DNA from 3 places in the Paraglaciecola sp. 2405UD69-4 genome. Region 2 is predicted to be linked to each of the others. Evidence: predicted binding sites of a transcription regulator. Region 2 holds the regulator's gene; each other region holds the start of a gene.
What was found. Region 2 encodes sigma-54, which starts transcription at its own class of promoters, with help from an activator protein. Its sites were predicted from a motif close to GTTGGCACGNNNNTNGNNT; they were not measured.
Positions count from the first base shown of each region.

Region 1: the regulator sigma-54 is predicted to act here: its motif matches at 3,418-3,436, upstream of ACMUMK_RS05045 (PEP-CTERM sorting domain-containing protein).
Region 3: the regulator sigma-54 is predicted to act here: its motif matches at 5,549-5,567, upstream of ACMUMK_RS11605 (DUF3192 domain-containing protein).

Region 1 is NZ_JBLIXM010000001.1:1,136,217-1,143,773, reverse strand. It holds gene ACMUMK_RS05065 (histidine phosphatase family protein) at 1-270, shown strand, start outside; gene ACMUMK_RS05060 (cobyric acid synthase) at 254-1,789, shown strand; gene cobO (cob(I)yrinic acid a,c-diamide adenosyltransferase) at 1,791-2,393, shown strand; gene ACMUMK_RS05050 (cobalamin-binding protein) at 2,390-3,262, shown strand; gene ACMUMK_RS05045 (PEP-CTERM sorting domain-containing protein) at 3,505-4,101, shown strand; cobalamin riboswitch at 4,246-4,406, shown strand; gene ACMUMK_RS05040 (TonB-dependent receptor plug domain-containing protein) at 4,558-6,438, shown strand; gene ACMUMK_RS05035 (energy transducer TonB) at 6,562-7,209, shown strand; gene ACMUMK_RS05030 (sigma-70 family RNA polymerase sigma factor) at 7,278-7,557, shown strand, end outside.
Region 2 is NZ_JBLIXM010000003.1:148,540-156,096, forward strand. It holds gene mgtE (magnesium transporter) at 1-633, opposite strand, end outside; gene ACMUMK_RS12845 (mechanosensitive ion channel domain-containing protein) at 824-1,861, opposite strand; gene ACMUMK_RS12850 (HPr family phosphocarrier protein) at 2,058-2,333, opposite strand; gene rapZ (RNase adapter RapZ) at 2,354-3,199, opposite strand; gene ptsN (PTS IIA-like nitrogen regulatory protein PtsN) at 3,196-3,642, opposite strand; gene hpf (ribosome hibernation promoting factor) at 3,675-3,962, opposite strand; gene ACMUMK_RS12870 (RNA polymerase factor sigma-54) at 3,988-5,490, opposite strand; gene lptB (LPS export ABC transporter ATP-binding protein) at 5,546-6,271, opposite strand; gene lptA (lipopolysaccharide transport periplasmic protein LptA) at 6,271-6,819, opposite strand; gene lptC (LPS export ABC transporter periplasmic protein LptC) at 6,782-7,348, opposite strand; gene kdsC (3-deoxy-manno-octulosonate-8-phosphatase KdsC) at 7,345-7,557, opposite strand, start outside.
Region 3 is NZ_JBLIXM010000002.1:1,147,436-1,154,992, reverse strand. It holds gene ACMUMK_RS11635 (HDOD domain-containing protein) at 1-1,719, opposite strand, end outside; gene ACMUMK_RS11630 (DUF3192 domain-containing protein) at 1,740-2,114, opposite strand; gene ppnN (nucleotide 5'-monophosphate nucleosidase PpnN) at 2,224-3,582, opposite strand; gene queF (NADPH-dependent 7-cyano-7-deazaguanine reductase QueF) at 3,639-4,478, opposite strand; gene syd (SecY-interacting protein) at 4,605-5,159, shown strand; gene ACMUMK_RS11610 (hypothetical protein) at 5,149-5,445, opposite strand; gene ACMUMK_RS11605 (DUF3192 domain-containing protein) at 5,618-5,986, shown strand; gene ACMUMK_RS11600 (GNAT family N-acetyltransferase) at 6,099-6,749, shown strand; gene ACMUMK_RS11595 (DUF3301 domain-containing protein) at 7,372-7,557, opposite strand, start outside.

The sequences.
Region 1 (7,557 bases), on a different contig from region 2:
GGCTTCCATTCTCGAGTAATCAAGGCTTGGTCATCACTGCTACAGAGCGGCCAAAATCAATGTAACTTAGTGGTGTGCCATGGCGGAGTGATACGGCAAATTTTAGGTCATGTATTACCCGCTGATTGGCAAGATGGTGCTTGGTACAGCCAATTGCAAATAGGTTATGGCAGTTTAACAAGAATCACCATACCCGCTTATGAAGGAGCCCTACCAAGAGTAGACTTTATAGGCTTACCCGCAGACGTAGGACATGAAAACTTTGCCTAGTTCTAATCTAAAGCAAAATAGCAAAGGCGCAGCTGCCACCTTAATGATCCAAGGCACCACAACAGATGCAGGTAAAAGCCTACTCGTAGCGGGATTTTGTCGTTGTTTAAAACGCTTAGGTTATAAAGTGGCACCTTTTAAACCTCAGAATATGGCACTCAATAGTGCAGTTACAGCTGATGGCGGCGAGATAGGACGAGCTCAAGCCCTGCAAGCTCAGGCTGCAGGAGTTCTGCCCAATGTTGATATGAATCCAGTTTTACTCAAACCCAGTAGTGATACAGGCGCACAGGTAATCATTCACGGTAAAGCCATTAGTAATATGCAAGCCAAGGCATATCACGATTACAAAAAAGTGGCGATGCAAGCCGTTTTAGAATCTCATGAACGCTTGTCAAATGATTACCAAGTTATCATGGTTGAGGGGGCTGGCAGCCCAGCAGAAATAAATCTACGTGAAGGTGACATAGCCAACATGGGCTTCGCAGAAGCGGTAGACTGCCCTGTGATAATTGTGGCTGATATTGACAAAGGCGGGGTATTTGCTCACCTAGTCGGTACATTAGAATTATTATCAAAAAGTGAACAAAACCGTGTTGTAGGTTTTGTTATCAATAAATTCAGAGGGGACATAGCCTTATTACAAACAGGCTTAGACTGGCTAGAAAAATACACCAATAAACCAGTGTTAGGTGTTTTACCCTATTTGATGGACTTACAACTAGCTGAAGAAGATGCCATTCAAGCAAATCAAAATGTCCACAACCATGATATTCGCCTACGTATAGCTGTGCCTGTATTTGCACGAATTAGTAATCACACTGACTTTGATATGCTAAGGCTCCATCCACAGGTAGAATTACTATTCGTCCCACAGGGACAAGCCATCCCTAGCTGTGATCTAATTATTTTACCTGGCAGTAAAAATGTCAGAGGTGACTTAGCTTTACTCAAACAGCAAAAGTGGGACTGCGACATAGCAAAACACCTGCGGTACTCAGGCAAACTACTGGGGATATGCGGCGGCTACCAAATGCTGGGCGAGACCATTGACGATCCAAATGGTATCGAAGGTAAAAAAGGCGCATCACAGGCTTTAGGGTATTTACCTATAAACACCAAACTACAACCAGAAAAACAACTCGTTCAGAGTACCGGGGAGTTGTTACTAAATGCCCAAGCAGAGAAAAGGCTGACCATTAGAGGTTACCAAATCCATGTGGGCGAAAGTACCAGAGCAGCCGATGCTGCAGGATTTTGTCGCTTAGATAACGGCCAACTTGAAGGTTGTGTTAGCGACGACAATCAAGTGGCAGGAAGCTATTTACATGGCATGTTCGATAGCCCTGAAGTTCTCCAGCAAATACTGGCATGGGCTGGTGCGACAACAGATAAATTAGAAAGTTATGACATTCAACAAGACAATGAATTAGATCGCTTAGCAGACGCCTGTGAAGCCCATTTAGATTGGTCTAAAATCACAACTATTATCACATCACAAATGAAGAAGAATCACTAACATGAGTCAAGAAGAAGATAAATCTCGCCACAAAAAACGTATGCAACAGCAAAAAGCCAAAGTCGATGAACGTATTGCCGCTGCACAGCAAGATAAAGGGTTACTACTGGTTTTAACCGGTAATGGTAAAGGTAAGTCAACCTCTGGATTTGGCACTATTACCCGGGCAGTAGGACATGGTTTACATGCTAAAGTAGTGCAGTACGTAAAAGGTGGCTGGGAGTGCGGAGAGCGCGATCTACTAGAAAAAAATGGCGTAGAATTTCATGTAATGGGCACAGGCTTCACCTGGGAAACCCAAGACAAAGAAACTGACATTAAAGCCGCGCAAGCAGCTTGGAGCTATAGTAAAACTCTACTTCAAGACCCAAGTGTAGATGTGATTTTATTAGATGAAATCACCTATATGATCACCTACAAATACATAGACTTAGATGAGGTAATAGCGGCATTAACTGCAAGGCCAAAAGACCAGCATGTGGTAATCACTGGTCGAGCTTGTCATAGGGCGATTATCGAAATAGCCGATACAGTAAGCGAAGTACGCCCAGTTAAACATGCCTTCGACAAGGGTATAAAAGCCCAAAAGGGGATCGACTGGTGAAGTTACCCCAAGCTTTATTAGTGGTTTTATTTGTCATTATCAGCTTACCTAGCTTAGCTGAAACAAATTCCCCTTTAACTGATGAGCAAAAACAGCAAAGACGGATCATTGCACTGGCCCCACATTTGGTTGAATCTCTGTATGCCATTGGTGCAGCAGAGCAAATTATAGGTACCACTGCCCATGCAGATTACCCAGAGGATGCTAACAATATTCTGCGGGTAGGAAATTACGCTCGTTTGCAAATAGAGAAAATACTACAGCTTAATCCCGATGTTATTATTGCTTGGAAAACCGGTAACCCCTCAGATGACTTGGCCCGTTTAGAAAAATATAATCTCAAGGTCGTGTACACTGCCCCCACTCAACTTGAAGATGTGGCAGCTGAAATTCTCATGCTAGGTGAATTAACCGGACGTAATGAGGCCGCAAAAGCACTAGCAGCCAAATATTTAACAAGATTAACGTCCCTCAAAAAAACCTATAGCCAACTGACTCCCGTCAAAATATTTTACGAAATGTGGTCGCGACCACTTCGTACAGTGGCAAATAACGCCTTGTTACAACAGCAAGTAGAATTATGTGGGGGCTTCAACCCATTTGCTGACGCATTAGACGACTACCCCATTGTTGGGTTAGAACAAGTGCTCACCACACTCCCTGAAGTGGTAATACAACCCAATCCACACAGCAGTGATAGTCCAGACGGCTTGGATTGGCAGCAGTGGCAACATATTCCGGCGGCCAAAAACAACTTTATTTTACATCCTGATCCTGACAAAACTCACAGACTTACCACCCGAATGCTGGATGAAGTTAAAATTTTGTGTGAACAAATAGACTCAGCCCGTCAGTTTTACCAAGACTAAGAAAATAGAAAAGCGTTATTGACGAATGAACTGACTGCAAAGAAACAATTAGATTTGAACTAAATGCTAACGCCTTTATGTCAATTTATTTTACAAGCCCTTAGAATAAAAACCCAAAAAATCCATAACCAATTGAAAGAAAACAAATAAAAAATCTTGGCTCGAAAATCGCTTTATAAAATTGCTTTATATGGAGTGTAATAATAATTTAGTACCAACTAATTTAAACATAGGAATTCAATATGAACGTAAGAATGTTAAAAATGGCAGTTGCAGGTATAGCGTTATCAATTAGTAGTTTTGCCAATGCAGTACTCGTTTTACAAGTTGACCTTAGTGTTGAAAACTCTATTACCATTAGTGCTACATCAGGTACCTCACTTGCAACTGTCAGTGGCAGTGACTTTACAGGATTTTTACTAACTGATTTTTTTGACTCGTCGTTTGAAGTATTAGGTGGTACATATTTAACATCCGGCAATCTTAGCAGTGCAAACAATACAAGTAATGGCATCCCCTTGATTTATAGCCACCTTGCTGATACCGGCTTAAATATTTGGACATTTACTGATGACCCTTCAATGACATTTACCGCAGGAGAACTCGCCTTTAGTGGGCAAGGAAACTGGGCTGTTACGTCAGCTATGTATGTTAGTGCCCTTAACGGTGCACAAAGCGGAAACGTTTACGCCCCAGCAGACAGCATTGACGATATAGGAGGTGCTGGATTGATTGGTACTTGGGCAGTAGTTGGAGCAGAGGAAGTACCCGCACCTTCTACCCCCGCTATTTTAGGCTTAGCTTTGATGGGCCTAGCATTGCGTAGACTTAAAAAATAAGAACCAGTTTAGTCATCTCATTGGCTTGGCTTGGCTTGGCTTGGCTAGTTTAAAAAAGCTTATTAAACACCTGTCATTCGACAGGTGTTTTTTTATATATCAATGGTGTAAACCCCGTTGACAATATCCTTAACTAAACGTATCTTGCACGCCACTATTCTAGGTGCCTATCGCTTATTTACTTATTGACAAATAAACTGGATAGGGTAAACGGGAAGTGTGGTGAAATTCCACTGCTGCCCCCGCAACGGTAATATGCAAATTCGCATTAAAGCCCGACACCGGCCTAAGTAAATAGCTATTTTTACGTATGGAGCGGCGGGCTTCATTAGAATGCACATATTCTTAGGTGACCTTGTTTGATTACCTAAACATGGCGTTTGTTATACATCACAAACCACGCAATTCTTTACCCACCCCTCTCAATCGTTTTTTAAAGATAAGATTGAGGATTTTATGAAACTTACATCACTCGCGTTATCGGTCAGCGCAGCCCTAATTGCCAGCCCATTATTTGCACAAGAAAATATACAGCAGAATAACGAAGAACAAGACATAGAAAAAATGGTTGTGGTGTCTAGTCGTATTGCTATGCCACTTAGAGAAATTGCCACGTCTGTATCTGTCGTCACCAAAGAAGACATTGAACTTAGAGGTTACAACAACCTTGCCGATGTATTAAAAGTCCAACCAGCAATTGGCGTTACTGACACAGGTGGGGCTGGTTCTACCACCTCGTTACGTATTCGTGGTGAAGAAGGTTATCGTACATTAGTACGTATTGATGGGGTGGATATTTCCGATCCTACCGGTACTCAAGTTGGCCCTAAGCTTACCCATTTACAAAGTAGTAATATCGAGCGAGTAGAAATTTTACGAGGCTCACAAGGGCTAGCCTATGGCGCTGACGCAGGTGGCGTAATCAATATCTTAAGTGGCGCAGGAAGCGAAGATTTGTCTGGCAATATTAATGCTGAGTTTGGCCGTTACGGCACTAGCAACCTAGCTGCTGATGTAGGTGGTAGTACCGACACTGTTGATTATTACCTGTCAGCTTCTAACTATCAAACCGATGGTTTTAACTCTCGTACCGATGATGCCACTCTTGATGAAGACGGCTACGACAATACCAGTATACATTCTCGTTTAGGTTGGCAAGTCAAAGACAATCTAAAACTAGGAGTGGTACTGCGTAACACCACAGGCGACGGAGAGTTTGATAATTGTTTTTCAGCCATTGGGACAAACGATTGTGAAACCGAGTTCACTCAAAGTAATTTAAGACTGACAGCTAATTACACTACAAACCTTAGCTCCCATGAATTTGCATATGCTAAAACCATAGTAGAGCGAGAAAACTTCACTGATGGCCTTTCAAGCTTCTTTACAAAAGGTAACGTAGAACGTTTGGAGTATATTGGAAATACCGACTTTAACGATGACAATGGACTTGTTTATGGTCTAGATTGGGAAAAAGAGGTCATTAGCTCATCTGATCTTAGCCGTATAAGCAAAGGCTACTATTTAGAGTATCAAGGCCAATGGATTAATAACTTATATGTCACAGCAGGCGTGCGTCATGATGACAATGAAGATTTTGGTGAACATACCAGTGTTAGGTTAAGTGGTGCTTATATCTGGGAGTTTGGTGAAGATGAGCTAAAACTACGAACTGCCTATGGAACAGGTTTCCGGGCACCAAGTTTATCGGAAATTGACTACAATAATGGCCCCTTTGCCTTCTCGCCGGCTACTGATAGCCCGCTAAAAGAAGAGACAACTAAGGGTTATGAAGTCGCACTTGAGTACAATCTACAAAATGGCTCTCACTATGAAGTGGTGTATTTCGACCAAACTATTACCGACAGCTTAGAGTTTGATTTAGCTGGTTTTTCTGGTTACATACAAGAAACAGGAAAAGTGTTTTCTAAAGGTGTAGAAATCATTGCAGATCTTCCTTTAACAGAATCTTTGCGCCTTACCAGTAACTATACCTATAACGATACTGAGGACACGACTGGCGAGCAACGTATCAGGCGTCCCAAGCACTTAGCTAACATTGGACTTAATTACCAAATCGAAAAATTGATTGTCTCTGCCAATGTACGCTTTGTGAAAGATTTCACAGACTCTGTATATGACAGTACGATATTTCAATCGGTACGCGTACCTATGGATGATTACCAAGTTGTCGATTTAAGTGCTCGTTACGGAATTAACTCAGATCTTACTGTGTTTGCACGTGTTGAAAACTTGCTTGACGAAGACTATCAAGACTTAGCGACCTACTACACCAAAGGCCAAGCCTTGAGTGTAGGCGTTCAATATCAGTTTTAAGTAAAATACATCACAGCTTATAGAAAATGGAGTTTCTGTAAGCTGTGATAAATTTTTTTAAAATACTTTAACCCCTTTTCTGTTGCTGCTTCGTTACTCCAATGAAACCAACGGAGAAACACTATGCAAACAATCGCTTCATTTCATCCTAGTCAATCTAAAGTTGAACTTCCTAAATTAACCGCTGCCATAGCCCTTGCTGCGGGCCTTACCTTTGGAACATTTGCAGTCATGCACCTACTTATTTCCAATGACGAGATCACCCGGCCACCAGAGACCAAAACAACCATAGTAAATTTAAACCACAACTTTGATGATGAGCCTATAACCACTAAACCAAGAGAGCTACCTAAACCCAAAGTCAAACCAAAACCCGAACCTATCCCTAAGGTAGTAGAAACAATAACGCAGCAAAACCTCAACCCTGGGCTGTATGTAAATACCTTTAAAGGGCCAACAATTAACACGGCTATAACTCCCAACTTAGGTATGGACAATGGCGCCGCCAGACCTATTGTTAGGGTTGAGCCTAAATACCCTGCAGCCGCTGCTAGAGACGGCAAAGAAGGCTGGGTAAGACTTAGCTTTTCGATAACAAGCCAAGGCACAGTGGACAACATAAGTGTGTTAGATTCAGAGCCAAGAAGAGTATTTGACCAAGCCGCAAGACGCGCATTAGCAAAATGGAAATATAAGCCAAACATGGTGCAAGGCAAGCCACAAGCGCAAGATGGCATGGAAGTAATGTTAGACTTTAAATTAGATAGTTAAATCATTACTTTTCTGTGTATGGCTGTTACATTTCAGGTAGCAGCTATTTTATTCATTGAGGAACGTCTATGAGTATTGCGTTAACCTTAAAATCTTATATATCAAGCCGGCACAGCAATGAGCAAGTAATGTTACGCTATGCAGAGTCTGGTAATAAGGCGCTGTTAACTAAGCTGTACACTGCCTGTGGTAATGATCTGTATCATTTTATCTTAACCTTATCCGACCCAATTACAGCCCAAGATATCAGCCAAAAAACATGGTTAAAGGTTATTGAGAAAAAACACCTTTTTAAGGACTCTGGGCAATTTAAAGCTTGGCTATTTACCTTAGCTCGAAACCAATTAA
Region 2 (7,557 bases):
TTCTGAGTCTTTAATTAGCGTTTCTACTGGAGTGTCGGGAGCAGCGGTAATTAATTTTGTGAGGGCAACGCCACCCATGAGCTTGTCCTCACTATCGACCACGTAAAGGGTATCTGTGTGCTCGGGAATATCACCTTTTAAACGTAGATATCTTAAAACCACATCAACATTAATTTTGGGACGCAGTGTGATGGCGTCTGTGTTCATGATAAAGCCAGCTGTGTCTTCACCATATGACAGGCCGAGTTCAGCTCTTTGCCTATCCTGTTCATCCATAGCTGCTAAAATGTCTTGTGAGACAGCCTCAGGAAGGCCTCGTAGGGTGTCTACTAGGTCATCCGTATCCATCTCCTCTAACAAATCGGATACCATATCTGGCTGCATGGTATCTAATATGCCATTACGAACGTCTTCGGATAACTCCTCTAGCACATCACTATATAAACTAGGGGAGATAAGCTGCCAAATATCTATTCGGTTGCGGCTTGGGCTTGATTCCAATAAAAGAGCAATATCACAGGGTTGTAGGCTTTGTAACAACTCTGTGGCGAGGTCGTTTTGGCCAAGCTGTAATGCTTCGTTTATAGCATGACGTTGGCTACGAATGCTTTTGGATTCAAAGGTGTCTGGCATAGTTAACGTATATGTATCCAATATTGAGGGTTAAAAAGAAACAGTGTTACAAGGGCTCATAACGACAAATAGTGTAATGGATGCACGGCCTTTGGTCAGTACATATTTACGCACTTTTTATACAGTATGATGAAGCTAGCTTTATCTAGGAAGTTAATCACTTCCTATCTCTTTAAATAAGAAAGTAGTTTTATTTATTGTCTGGGTCCTCGGCAACCTCTTTTAATTCGCTTACTTTAATTTTTAGCTGTTCTATTTCAGCGTCAATAAGTTGCTGCTTATCTTTCTCTGCATGCTTAAGGCTCTCTTTTAGCTGCTCGATTCTTTGCAACATATCGAGCCTGTCATTTTCTATTTGTTGAGCTTGCTCTGCTTTATCGAAAATCAAGTCTTCAGCAATAGACTCATCTTTCACCTTTTTAAATGCAGGAGAGTGAGCAATCATGCGTTTAGCATCAGGACCTGCATGTTGGCTAATGAAATTAGGAGACATAATTTCAATATCGTTATCATGCAAGCAGTCCAATACATACTTATGTAGATTGGAACGTGCAGTTAGCAGGTTTTTAACTTCAACGAGCAAACCACTGATTTTGTAGCTAACAGAAAAATCTCCTAGCTTGGTTACATGGACAAAGCCGTCCTCAAGGCCACTTTGCTCGGCTGCTTTTAACAATAATTCCTCGATACGACTATGATGTAAGTCGTAGCCTAAGGATAACTCAACAGAAATAATGGTACCGGAGCGGCGTACTACAGTGACCGCATTAGTGATCAATATACTGTTTGGGATAGACACCAACTCTCGTGACTCTGTTTGCACCTCACAATCGAATAAACCCAGCTCAGTGACACGGCCAAAAGTACCATTGATGCGAATAAAATCACCTGTGCCAAATGGTTGAGTAAAGCGAAGTAGGGTACCGGCGACTAAGTTCCCGAATATAGTCGTAGAGGAAAATGCTAATAATCCAGATAAAACTAAGCCTATCAAGCTAAGGATTTGTATCTCAAGATTTTCCTTTAAGGGCAGTGAAATCACCACACTGATTAAGCCCACAAGTAATAGCAATAGCGTTACTACTTGGCGAGAAAAGGTGTTTTCATTGCCTTTATGCTGTTGCCTTATGAGCATGAGCTTTTGACTTAGCCAAGTTACAAAGCCAAAAAAACATAAAGTGACTAATGCGGGCAGCCAATCCATTAATAGGTTATCACTTAGGTCCACAAAATTTACCTTTTAGATACATGTCTTCTTATGGGCTTATCCTATCACTAAGCGTCAAATTAGTCGCTTTAGTAAGAGTGGCAATCAGGTTTTTGAATGTCTGCTAGTTCGGGGAGATACTTTTTAAATTTGCTGGGGTAAAAGTTGAATTGGGATGCGGAGGCAGCTAGCTCTTTTTTAACAGATAAATACTCGTTTACTCATCTTCATTGAAGCGAGTTGCCACTAATATTTCCACTGCATCTAACGCCTCTTTGGCGTCTGGTCCTTCACTCACAAATCTAATCTCTTTGCCTTGATTGCCTTCTAGCATCATTAAACCAAGCACACTGTTAGCTGAAGCGGTTTTTTCGCCAAGATGCAAAGTGATCTCAGCATCAAACTTATTGGTTAACTGAACCAGTTGCGTGGCAGCTCTAGCGTGAAGTCCAAGCTTGTTGACAATCAGTAATGTTTTCTCGAATGTGGCCATAGCGTTCTTCTTTGTAAGGCTTAGCGATTTAGTTCGCGATGCCGTATTTGTACATCAGGATGTGAGTCTGTAAATGCTTTCGCAAGGGTTTCTGCCACGTAAACTGAGCGATGTTGTCCACCTGTACAGCCAATGGCAATGGTGACATAGCTACGGTTGTTTCTTTCTAAGTGGGGGAGCCAAGTGGATATTAGATTTTGAATTTGCCAAATAAACTTAGTCACGATTGGCTGTGAGCCTAGAAAAATTTGTACTGGGGCATCTAAACCTGTGAGATGTTTTAGATCTGGCTCCCAATGGGGATTGGGTAAAAATCGCCCGTCAAACATATAGTCGGCATCTTTTGGTGTTCCATATTTAAATCCAAAAGATTCAAATACCAATACTAACCTTGAACTCTTTTTGCCTAAAATCCTTTCTCGCACTAGTTCTGCTAACTGATGTATCGATAATTGGTCTGTATCTAAATATAAATCAGCTCGCTCAGCGATAGGGGCAAGCAGTTGGCTTTCTGCCTGAATTGCAGCGGATAAGGATTTATTTTGTTTTGATAATGGGTGTAATCGTCTTGTTTCGCTGAAGCGTTTTATTAGAATATCGTCGCTGGCATCAAGGTAAAGAATGGTCACATCCCAAGATTCCGGTAGATAGTTAAGAATTTCTACTAGTTCATTTGGATCTTTAGGGAGGTTTCGAACATCAATGCTAACAGCTACTTGTTGGTATTCATCTACTACCGTGTGAATTAATGTGGGGAGCAGATTAACTGGGATATTATCGACGCAATAATACCCAAGGTCTTCTAGAGATCTTAGTACTACAGACTTGCCAGAGCCAGAGCGACCACTAGTAATGATAAGTTTCATTCGACTACAGCCTTGAATAGTTCTTCGTCTGTAGTGGCGGCACGCATCATTTTCAGCGTTTCTTTATTTGTTAGTTTTTCGGCAATTGCCGATAAAGTACCAAGGTGTTCTGAAGCTTTATCTGTGGGAACTAATATTGCAAAAAAAACATCAACAGGAGCATTGTCTATAGCTTCATAGTTGATAGGCGTTTCGCTGGTAACAACTATTGCAATCACCTCTTCTAGATTTTCAAGGCGCCCATGGGGTAAAGCTATGCCATTGCCAATCCCTGTGCTACCCATTTTTTCTCGGCACATAAGGCAAGATAAAATGGTGGCTTGATCTATTTCTAGTAAGTGTTGACTAGCAATATCACTGATATGTTCCAGGATTCTTTTTTTACTTGCTCCCTGAACTGCACACAAGGTGCAGTCAGGGTGAAGGATATCTTTAATTTCCATTGGCATATTCTAATTGTTGTAAGGAATTTAAGTTAGTGGCGTTGTAGCTTTTCCTTGTACTTTAACACCTGTCTATCGAGCTTATCTATTAATCCATCTATCGCAGCATACATATCAGAATGTTCTGATGTTGCGAATACTTCAGTACCACTGAGGTGCAAAGTTGCCTCTGCTTTTTGGGTTAGCTTTTCTACATTTAAAATGACGTGTACGTTATTGATATGATCGAAATGCCGTTCCAACTTAGTGAATTTGGTGTCGACGTAGTTCTTCAAAGAATCTGTAATATCTACATGATGACCGGTAAGGTTAATTTGCATATCGCCTTTTCCTTCTTTAATGCGCCTATAGTAGGCTCTTACGTTGATTTGACGGGGGTATCATTAAGGACTCCCGATATTTTGCTATTGTCCGCCGCGCGACCATTATGCCTTGGTCGGCCAACAATTGAGCAATTTTACTATCACTTAGTGGTTTACTGGGCATTTCTGCTGCGACTAGCTTCTTAATTAAAGCGCGTATAGCCGTAGAAGAACATTCGCCACCTGTTTCTGTGGCAACGTGGCTTGAGAAGAAATATTTAAGCTCAAAGATACCACGTGGTGTGTGCATATACTTTTGAGTAGTAACTCGTGAAATGGTGGATTCATGCATGTCGACCATTTCGGCAACATCATTTAACACCATAGGTTTCATCATTTCTGGACCATGCTCGAAAAACCCCATTTGCTGCTGAACTATGCAATTAGAGACTTTAAGTAGGGTGTCGTTACGACTTTCAACACTTTTTATAAACCATTTAGCTTCTTGGAGATGCGAGCGAATAAACTGACTGTCAGTTGAGCTTTTTACACTCTTGCTCATGGCCGCATATTGCTGATTTACATTAAGTTTTGGTAAGCTGTCTGGGTTGAGCTCTACTGTCCATCGGCCGTTCTTTTTGGCAACCGATACATCTGGAATTACGTATTCAGATTCACCAGTAACTATGGCTGTTCCTGGTCTTGGGTTGAGAGTTTGTAGTAAGCGCATTGCTTCACGTAATTCGTCTTCTTTCATGCGGGTTTTGCGCATTAAGGTTCGATAATCTTTACTACCAATGAGATCACAATAGTCGGTGATCAACATCTTGGCTTCTTCTAACCAAGGTGTATCAGGAGAAAATTGGTTTAGTTGAATAAGTAAACACTCTTGTGCGCTTCTCGCACCTGAGCCAATTGGATCAAACATCTGAATACGCTTTAACACGACTTCAACTTCATCCAACTCTATTTCTTCATCGTCCATGCTGGCTAGCACTTCTTCTGTACTTATCGTTAAATAACCAGCTTCGTCAATAGAGTCAATGATGGCCATTGCTATGGCGACATCTGTTTCACTGAAGTGAGTGAGGCGCATTTGCCACAGCAGGTGGTCTTGAATATTGTCTGTGGTTTCCCCTTGAAACACAGGTTCATCATCACTGGCTGAGCCTGAACTCGATGAGGATGATGTTGGAGCTGGGGCAGATGATGCACTTAGGTATTCGTCCCAAGTGCTGTCTAAAGGTAAATCTTCAGGGATATCATTATTTTGCAGAGCATCGCCAGCTTCTACGCTGTCAACGTTGACTTCTTGTTGCTCGCTTAATTTCTCTGCTGAGTCAGCAGAGTGGTTGGTTTCAAGTGCTTTATCGCCACTGGCATTGTCGTGTTGCTCTTCAACTTCAAGTAATGGATTTGAATCAAGGGCTTCTTGAATTTCAGTTTGCAAATCCAAAGTAGACAACTGCAACAGCTTGATAGCTTGCTGCAACTGAGGTGTCATTGTGAGCTGTTGGCTAAATTTTAACTGTAAAGAGGGTTTCATTCACTTCTTATATTTAATGTAATGTGTTTATCAGCCGAGTTAACGTATGTGCTAACTATAGCCTGAATTGTTCACCTAGGTATACATCTCTTACACGTTGATCACTTAAAACATCTTCCGCCGTACCCGACGCAATTAATTCACCGTGACTAACAATGTAAGCTTTTTCGCATACATCCAAGGTTTCCCGTACATTGTGGTCTGTTATTAAAACACCTAAACCACGGTCTCGTAAATGTTGAATTATGACTTTAATATCGTTAACTGATATAGGATCAACCCCTGCAAAAGGTTCATCTAAAAGTATAAAATCAGGATCTGCTGCTAGTGCTCTTGCTATTTCTACTCGGCGTCTTTCGCCACCTGATAAGCTCATTCCTAGACTATTACGAATATGATTGATATTGAATTCATCTAGTAGCGCGTCTGCTTGTTGTTCCCTTTGTTCTTTAGACAATTCTTTTCTAGTCTGCAATATTGCCATTAGGTTTTGGTATACAGTGAGCTTTCTAAATATTGATGCTTCCTGTGGAAGATAACCTATACCTTGCCTAGCACGCACATGCATGGGCTGTAAGGTTAATTCTTGTTGATCAATATAAATGTCACCTTTATCTAAAGGTACTAAACCTACAATCATATAAAAAGTGGTAGTTTTTCCCGCACCATTTGGCCCAAGTAAACCAACTATTTGCCCGGTTGAAACCTCTAGGCTAACGTCCCGTACTACTTGTCGAGACTTGTATGATTTTGCTAAATGGCTAGCTTTTAATAAGGCCATTAAGGTTGTTTATCCTGTTGTTTTTTTGCGTTTGACTTTTCTTTGGAGACGGGCTGAAAAGTTGTAATGACTGGCACGCTGCCTTGTTCGTCACCTTGAGCAATAATTTGTTCAAGTTCCATATTAAACACAATAGATTCACCTTTCACGCTACTTGCATTTTGTTCAATCTGCGCTCCACCTGACAAAGACAGTGCACGTGACTCACGCTTATATTCAATTCTGTTCGCTTTTGCGGTGACAATACTGCCGTCTTCTTGTTGTTGGGAGTACTCTGCTGGATTGCCCGTGGCAATGAATATTTCTTTGCCGTCTCCAGCACTTGCATCAATCTCTAATTCATCAGCTTTAAGCTCTAACGAGCCTTGTTTTATCACAACATTCCCTTCATGGAATGCTTTTTTAGCGATCCCGTCTGCTTGCTGATATAAAGAAGACAATTCAATCTTTTGATTAAAGTCATCTTTGCCGGCTACACTCTGCGCTGAAAATAGCAACGCAGCCAGTAAGCTAGCGTGACGCAGTAGGTTGATATACGGTTTTGACATGGTTAAGTAACTCGTATTTTTGGGTTTCTAAGTTTGCGGTAAAACCATTGCTATTAATGACATAGTTCGGGCCAATAATCTCTACAGCCTGATCAGAATACATGGTCTTATCTGTTAAGTTTACTTCGATAAAGTTAGTGCGAATAGTTTGTACATAGCCTTCTTCACTTAAGCTCGTCACTTTTACGTCTGTTTCAAATTGTAACCTTTGATCTTCGTATAGCGTCCCTTCTTTTGCGTCTACTTGCCAAGAATGTAACGTTTGAGCATATAACAAATAACTTGGTTCCTTGAAAAGTGTGAAGCCTAGTAAGTCATAATTCTCCATTTTTTCAGCATATACCTGATGGTTAATCTGCCCAAACTTGTCGTACAAAGTGCTCTTCATTTTATTGGCTTGATAGTTTGGTATCCAAGCTTCTTCAGTTTCGGGTAAGTTTTCTATTTTTTCCTGTTCTAGCCAAGCAGGTAAACTCAGTCCTAAGGCAAGGCTAAACAAAACCAATATACAAATCGTTAGGCGGCTCATACGCTAGCGCCATGAATATTGGTAAGTTGCCCTTTAGTTAGCAGGATTAAATCACACACTTCTCGAACAGCGCCAAATCCACCTTTCGTTTGTGTAACATAATCTGCAGTGCTTGCCACTAATGGGTGACCGTCATTGACACAGATATTTAGGCTTGCTGCATTGAACATCCCCATATCTGGCATATCGTCACCAATGGCAGCGGTTTG
Region 3 (7,557 bases), on a different contig from region 2:
TTCAGAGGAAGTGATTACTCTGTCTTTGATTTGTTGTATGTCTTGATTTGATATCTTCAATATAGAGTGGGATTTGTCTCGAAACTTAACTGTGGCTATATCGTCACAGAAGTCTGAAAAGTAAATCTCTCGTGCGATAACTAAGCTTAACCCTAACAAGTAACCTAATTTTTCAGGCTCCGAGCTTACAATAGGAATATTACCTAGCTTCTCTAAACTACTTAATGACTGGCGAGAAAGTTGCCAAGACTTTGCGAGTAGTAAAGCATCTTTATGTAATGTTTGACTTTCACTATTGTTTATTAAGCTATCTAGCTTAAATGCTTTTTCCTTTGAAAGCTTCCATTCTGTTAGCAGCCTAAAAGATGGCATGCTAAATAGTCTTGACAGCGCAAAATAGCAGAGTGACTTTGCCATTTCAGAAGTACTTATTTTTGCTAAAAAAGCTAATTCTCCTGCGATATTTGCCATTAATTGACTAAAACTTAAGAAGCTTTTTTGCAGGGGAAAGTATTCTTGGTTTAAGCGGGCAATGAGTGAGTATTGCTGTAATAGGTAGCCACTATTTTCTAAACCTAACATGGCAAGCCCATGTTTAATGGTGTGTATTTTTTGCTTTTGTCTATTACTAGATCCTGCAGTCCGCAATATATGCTCTGAATAAAATGGATCGCTTGCTATGGCTTTTTCTATTACCAATTGATTTATGTTTGTCTGTTTTAGTTGATCTTGAAGAATTAACAATGATGCTGGAGCTCGCTGAATCGGTAGTACTTTTGGAAAGGCTTCAATGTGCTTTTCGTGTTTCTGTATTTTTTTCCAATCGTCAAACCTATCATCCCACCACTCATTTACTTTATCTAAGTTTGCAATAGCTTGGGCTGGGAAAGGGTGAAGCGTATCAGTTGTTAAAATTTTTATTATTGAGTTTAGGTTTACGGGATTGTGATTGGGGCCAGGTTTTACAAGGCGAGTGACTAATGATGAATCTGTAAGTGCAATAACCAAGCACACATCGCCATTTTTTCGTTTGATGTAAGAGCCTGGTGGTAAAAGCCCTGGATAAAACATCAATGGAGTGAGGGTATCGTACCAAGACATGGGTAAACTTGATGCTAAGTATTTAAGTGCAGATGCAAAGGTGCAATGTTTAAATCGTGTATTTGGCGTAATTAAAATCGCTATTCGATTAGCTAAGTATGTAACTTTAATTATGGGACTTTCAAGGGTAAATATTGTTGAGCTAGGCTTATGTATAAGTGTTGATAATTTTAAGGCGCTTATCCAAGGAGTTAAATTAAACTTTTGCAATAGAGTTAAAAAAGAAGAGTGCTTTTCTTTAAGCTTAACTTTAGCTGCTTTTGGTAAAGGCTTAGGTGTGTGGTAAATACTATTTGATAAAGTTTGATCTAAGGCATACATACTTAACGAAGCGCACATTAGTTGTATAGTAAGACTAGGGTCAAACATATTTCTAACCCCTAATAAACCTGTGTAAACACAGGCATTAAATGTGACGTTAACTAAATAAGGTAGTTGCTTTTTATAAAGCTTTGGCTGAGCAAATATTTTGTCTGGTTTTTCTTGGGCTAACCTAAATAGACTAGTGCAATATATATGGGTTGCTTTAACTATGTCTTTATCAAGTTTCTGATTTTTGTATAAATTGAGAAGCTTTGTTAGCCCAATATACTGTTCTTTAATGTCGCTATTAGGCATAACAGTATTGAGATGCCTAATTAACCGTCAATAAATGACTGATAGGCGCTTTCACCCCAAGCAATTAATTCATTATTAACAAATAGGAGTGGTGTACATTCATCTTGAGTCGTGACGCCGTCAGCTTGCATATGTTGGGTTCTGTAAAACATAACTTGAAGCTCTTTATCGTTATTTCTTTTGGCCTCGGTGATATCAGGGCTCCCAAGAAGATCTAAAATATTCTGTTTTTGTAACCCAAGCTCCAGTTTTGAAATTTGGATTTTGTTATATTCTTCTCGGTCTTCCCAACCCATATTCTCAGGTTTATCGGGGTAAAGGTTTATTACAGCGACGACAAAAATGCCATATAGAAATACACCCATTACGATTCTATTTACGATTTTTTTATTCATATGTTTCTTTCTAATTTTTATATCAACAGAATAATACAAATATTTCCGTTATATTTGCATAGAGTTAAACTTAGATTTTAGTTAATTTAGCCGACTATTCATACTAACTTTATGTATTTACTTCGTAACATGGAATGTATTTTGAGCCTGGAAGCTTCATACGCTGTTGCTCTACAAATGACGTCAATAACTCATCCATCATGACCATTAACTCAGTATCTCCATTAAGCTTAAAAGGTCCATGGTCTTTTATTAGCTGTATTCCCTCTGATTTGACATTTCCAGCAACAATCCCAGAAAATACCTTCCTTAAGGCAGCGGCTAAATCAGCTTTTGGCTGTTTAAAGTAAAGATTTAAAGTTGACATGCTGGCGTGATCAGGAACAAAGGGAAGTTGGAAATCAGATGATATTTTTAAGGACCAATTAAAGTCATAAGAGTCACCAGTAGTCTTTCTATATTCCCTAACGTTGCTTTGGCTTTGTTTTATCATATAGGCAACTTTTGCTGCATCCCCTACAACTATTGTGTATAAACTTTGAGCCTCACTACCAAGAGTTTTCCCTATAAAGTGGTCTATGGCCTCAAAGTATGATTTGCTTTGCTCTGGTCCAGTTAAAATGATGGGCAGCACTTGTTCTGAATTTTGAGGATTGAGCATGACGCCAATGATGTAAAGTAGCTCTTCTGCTGTGCCAGCTCCTCCTGGAAAAATAACAATCGCGTGGGAAAGCCGTAAAAACGCTTCGAGGCGCTTTTCGATATCAGGCATGATGACAAGCTCATTAACTATCGCATTAGGTGGCTCTGCAGCGATTATGCCAGGCTCCGTTAGTCCTAAATATCGGCCGTTTTTATATCTTTGCTTGGCATGGGCTATGGTTGCACCTTTCATTGGGCCCTTCATTGCTCCTGGTCCGCAACCGGTACAGATATTTAATTCCCTTAGCCCTAATTGATAGCCTACTTCTTTAGTGTATTGATACTCTGTGCTACCTATTGAGTGTCCTCCCCAGCATACAACTAGGTTCAATTCACCAGAACTCTTAATTGCCTGTGCATGGCGTAGCATGTCAAATACGCTATGTGTGATGTAGCTTGATTCAAGGTTTTCAGTAAAGGATTTAGCAGAATATTTGGTGCCCATATGCAATAAATCTCTAAGCACAGAGAAAATATGTTCATGGACACCTTTAATTAGCTTTCCATCTACAAAAGCATGGGCAGGAGGGTTAACCAACTCCACTTTAACGCCTCGCTCGCGAATAATTAGGTTAACAGCAAAGTCTGGATGAGGTGAGAATATATCATCACTGTTGTCAATTTCTGCTCCGCTATATAAAACAGCTAAACAACAGTCACGAAAAAGTTGATAAAGCTCACTGTCTGCAGACTGGCTTAGCATATCTACTTCTAGTTGGGATAGCTGACTCATTGCTCCTACAGGATTTAATTGAATGCTTTTCATACTCACCTTATATTTCGGTTGTTGCGGGCGTTTATCACTAAATTAGTGTTGCTTTGTTATTGCCTAGCAAGCCTTAGTTCTGGATAAATGTTTTCAAAGTTGCTTCTGAAGGGGTTTATGTCTAAACCGCCTCTTCTAGTGTAGCGAGCGTACACGGTAAGCTTTGAGGGTTTACAATAACACATGATATCCCAATAAATGCGTTCTACGCATTGTTCATGAAACTCATTGTGTTGCCTAAATGAAATTAAGTATCTCAATAAACCTTCTCGATCGATTTTGGGACCTACATATCGAATAAATACGCTTCCCCAGTCTGGCTGGTTAGTGACAAGGCAATTGGATTTCAGAAGATTACTGCTTAAATCTTCCTCAACTATATCCCCATTAGAAAAAAGGTTGGAGCTGTCCATCAAATAATTATCAATCTCTATATCTAAGCTATCTAAATTCGATGAAACAAAATTAGATATTCTTAAGTTTGAGAATGCCTCAAGTGGGGCAACCTTTACCTTTACTTCTTCGCCAGCACAACTCGACAAGTCTATTGTTATGGCTTGGTGCACGGCTTCAATAGACTCAAATTTACTCTGGTTAAAGCTGTTTAGGTACAACTTAAACGATTTAGATTCAATTAGGTTTGCAGATGTAGCGGGTATGTCACACTGTAATATTGCTACTTGAGGCTTACCTTTTGGATTTAGCCAAGACAATTCATAACCATTCCATCTGTCACAACCGTGAAATGGCAATTGGTTAGGTAAGTTTAAATCGTCGCGATTCATACTACGGGGAACTGGTTGTAATAAGCTCGGAGTATATGTCTCTAGGTATTCAGTTTTTTTTCCTAAACCTAATGAAGCGAGTGTTGCTTCTTTATCAATAGGTGTATTCACGGTTACTCTTTTTGCTGATTGTTATTTCGAAAGTCTACATTATGAAACATAGCACCTAAACCTCAATGTGTTTTTTATTCTTCAAAATGGTAAATTTAGGCTTAGTTTGAAAAAGTTAGGTGCAGTATGGGTAGTTCGGTATCAATAGCGTTAGAAAAATTTATAGAAAAATATCTTGAGCAGGGAGCCAAAGATCCTGAGCTATTATCAATTGACTATGATCCTCAGTGGCCATCTTTATGTTACATGTCCTCAGCAAAAGATGGCAACAGTGTGCCTTGGGAACCAATTAAACGTGCAGATGGAGGCGACTTTAGTGATATCGAGAAAGCATTAGATATTTCTATCCATAATGACTTGGTCGATTTTTATACTGGCTATTGGAGTGATAATTTAAACGCTAAAATATCTGAAGACACTGTGCAGTTGTTGCAACCTTGGAATGATGACGACTTTATTCGATTACAACAAAATTTAGTTGGGCACGTGTTGATGAAACGAAGGCTAAAGCAGCCAATTACTTTATTTTTTGGTTTGACTGATGATGATGATTTTATTATTACATTAGATAATCAATCTGGGGAGGTTATGTTAGAGCAGGTAGGTATGTTACCAAAAAAAGTTTTAGCCCCCAATTTAGCCGCCTTTCTGAGTAGTTTGGAGCCAAATTTTACTCGTTAAATTTACTTTTTAATAACGCTATTTCATTCATGATAGTTTCGAGTTGCCTTTCTAAGTGACTCACTCTTTGTTCTAGCAATAGCTCAATTGCTGGCTTTTCCTCTGGTTCAAATTTGACAAGGCTTGGCTTGTATTCAGGGTTGGCTTTCCAATGCTTAATTGCTTGTATTACTTCAGGTATGGGTAAAGGTCTTGCTGCTGAACTTCTTATTAGTGCCACCGAAGGAGTTTTCCCTTTATGGTGGATCTCATGGCAAAGGTTCATAATATAATCGATATTACTCATTTAATTGGTCAAATTTCCTAAATATTAAGTTTAATCACTAAGCAAACCCTATCAAATTACCTACTGATTTTTGATATTTCTATATAAAACAATGGGTTATATGTTTGGCTCTGTTTTTGAATAATCAGTGTAAATCATTGTTTTTATATATTAACAGACTAAGGAATTTAAAATGAAAAAATGGGTTATTACAACAGTATTGTGTTCTTCATTGGTGTTAAGTGGTTGCGTTATCTCAGTTGATGGAAATGGGGATTATAAACACTCTTCATCTTGGCAAGACAGTGAGAGAAAAAACCGTAAACATATAGCAAAGTTACAACCTAATACTAGCTATGAACAAATACTAAGTTCAATGGGGACAGCGGACTTTAATGAGTTCTATAAAACAAATGAGGATAGCTACCGCGTTCTTTATTACCGTACTCAGAAAGTAGAGAGTGATGGTGTAACTACAAAAGAAGAGTGCACTCCTTTGATATTTAAAAACGGAATACTAGTGGGCTGGGGAGATAGCGCTTATAAGATGATCAATGAGTAATATTTGCTAATGAATATATAGAGCTTCTGGCTAGGAATAATTTTTTTGTCACATTTATTTAACATGTCTTGGTGTTTGAGGTAGAGTAATCAAAAACGCATGGGGGCATAACATGAGTACCTTGTTAAACAATCAAGTAGAAGAAGTTAGCAACATTAAAGCTGTGTACTTAACTGCTGAAGATTTAAAAATAGCAGCCTCAATTCTTTACCAAGCGTATCATGATGATCCCCTCTTTGTTGATATCTTCCAATACAATAAAGAGGGGTATGAGTCTCGATTACGTTCCACTATTAGAGAAGAGTTACATGCGTTCTGGGCTGCAAGGCAGCCAATGATTGGATTGTTTGTAGATAACAGGCTCACAGCTGTTACATGTTTGGTTACCCCTGAAAATCAATTAAAACCTAGTCGGTTTTGGCATTGGCGCTTGAAGATGTTGTTAACTGCAGGTTATTTAGGCACCAAGCAGATGATTGAAAAGGAAGCACTGGTTAGAGAGCGGGTCCCAGCGAAGCATTATCATATGTTGTCTTTTATTGGAGTACACCCAGATCATCAGCACTCAGGGTTAGGACACGTACTTATGAGTGCAATAGAAGGGATCATGTTAGAAGACCAAGAGAGCGAAGGTGTAGGCATGTATGTGACTTTACCTAAATGTTTATCTTTTTTTGAAGATGGAAACTATTCTATGGTTGAAGAATTAGCCTTCGGTAATATTAATGGGCACTTAATGTTCCGTCATAGAAAAGCCTCATAAAATCAGTGTAAGAATTTAGATATATCTTTGTAAGATATTTCGTACAAGCTTGTAAGATAAGTCGTCAATTTACCAATAGCATTAACCTACGCGTTATTTAACCAACTGTTTTATAACAATAATTTTTTATTTGTTCTTGTTAGACTTCTTTATATTTTATTTTTTGCAGATTTGCTCCTAGTTAAAATCCTTAAATCCTCTATCTTTAACTCGTCACAAGGAAACACGACGAGTCAGGAAGACATACGGATAGACTGGATTGCTAAGGGACTAAGCAGATATTGCAAGGCTGCAATATTTAGGGACTGGAGCTCAGGATGAGAGCTTTAAAAGGACGTAAAGCTGAGGGATAGGAATACAATGACGTAGATTTGCTTTGGATGGCATTCATAGGGATTTGGACACGCTTGGATGGCGCCCCTAAGGACTGTGGGATGGAAGGGATAAAGGATACACTCAGGATGAGTGGCTCATTAGGAAAAATGAGATGTAATGGAAAGGGTAGAAAATGGATTTTAGGACAATTTGCAATGGATAGCTGAGAAGGAACTTCAAAATTCTACCAAAAGGCATATCTTGATCTTCAAGTTATGCCTTTTTCATTTTTGGGCACCCATTCGCTTTAATCTATTTTATATGCGGGTGTATCAATTTTAGTTAAACGTAAACCAATCATAGATACATTTCCTTGATAGCTATCTTCTCCATTACCAGAAAACTCGAAGTTAAAATCTGTGTGAAGATCAAGTTTGCCGTGATGGCTCTTTATTCTTGTCTTCTTTCTCGCCACACTTATTAGTTGCATATT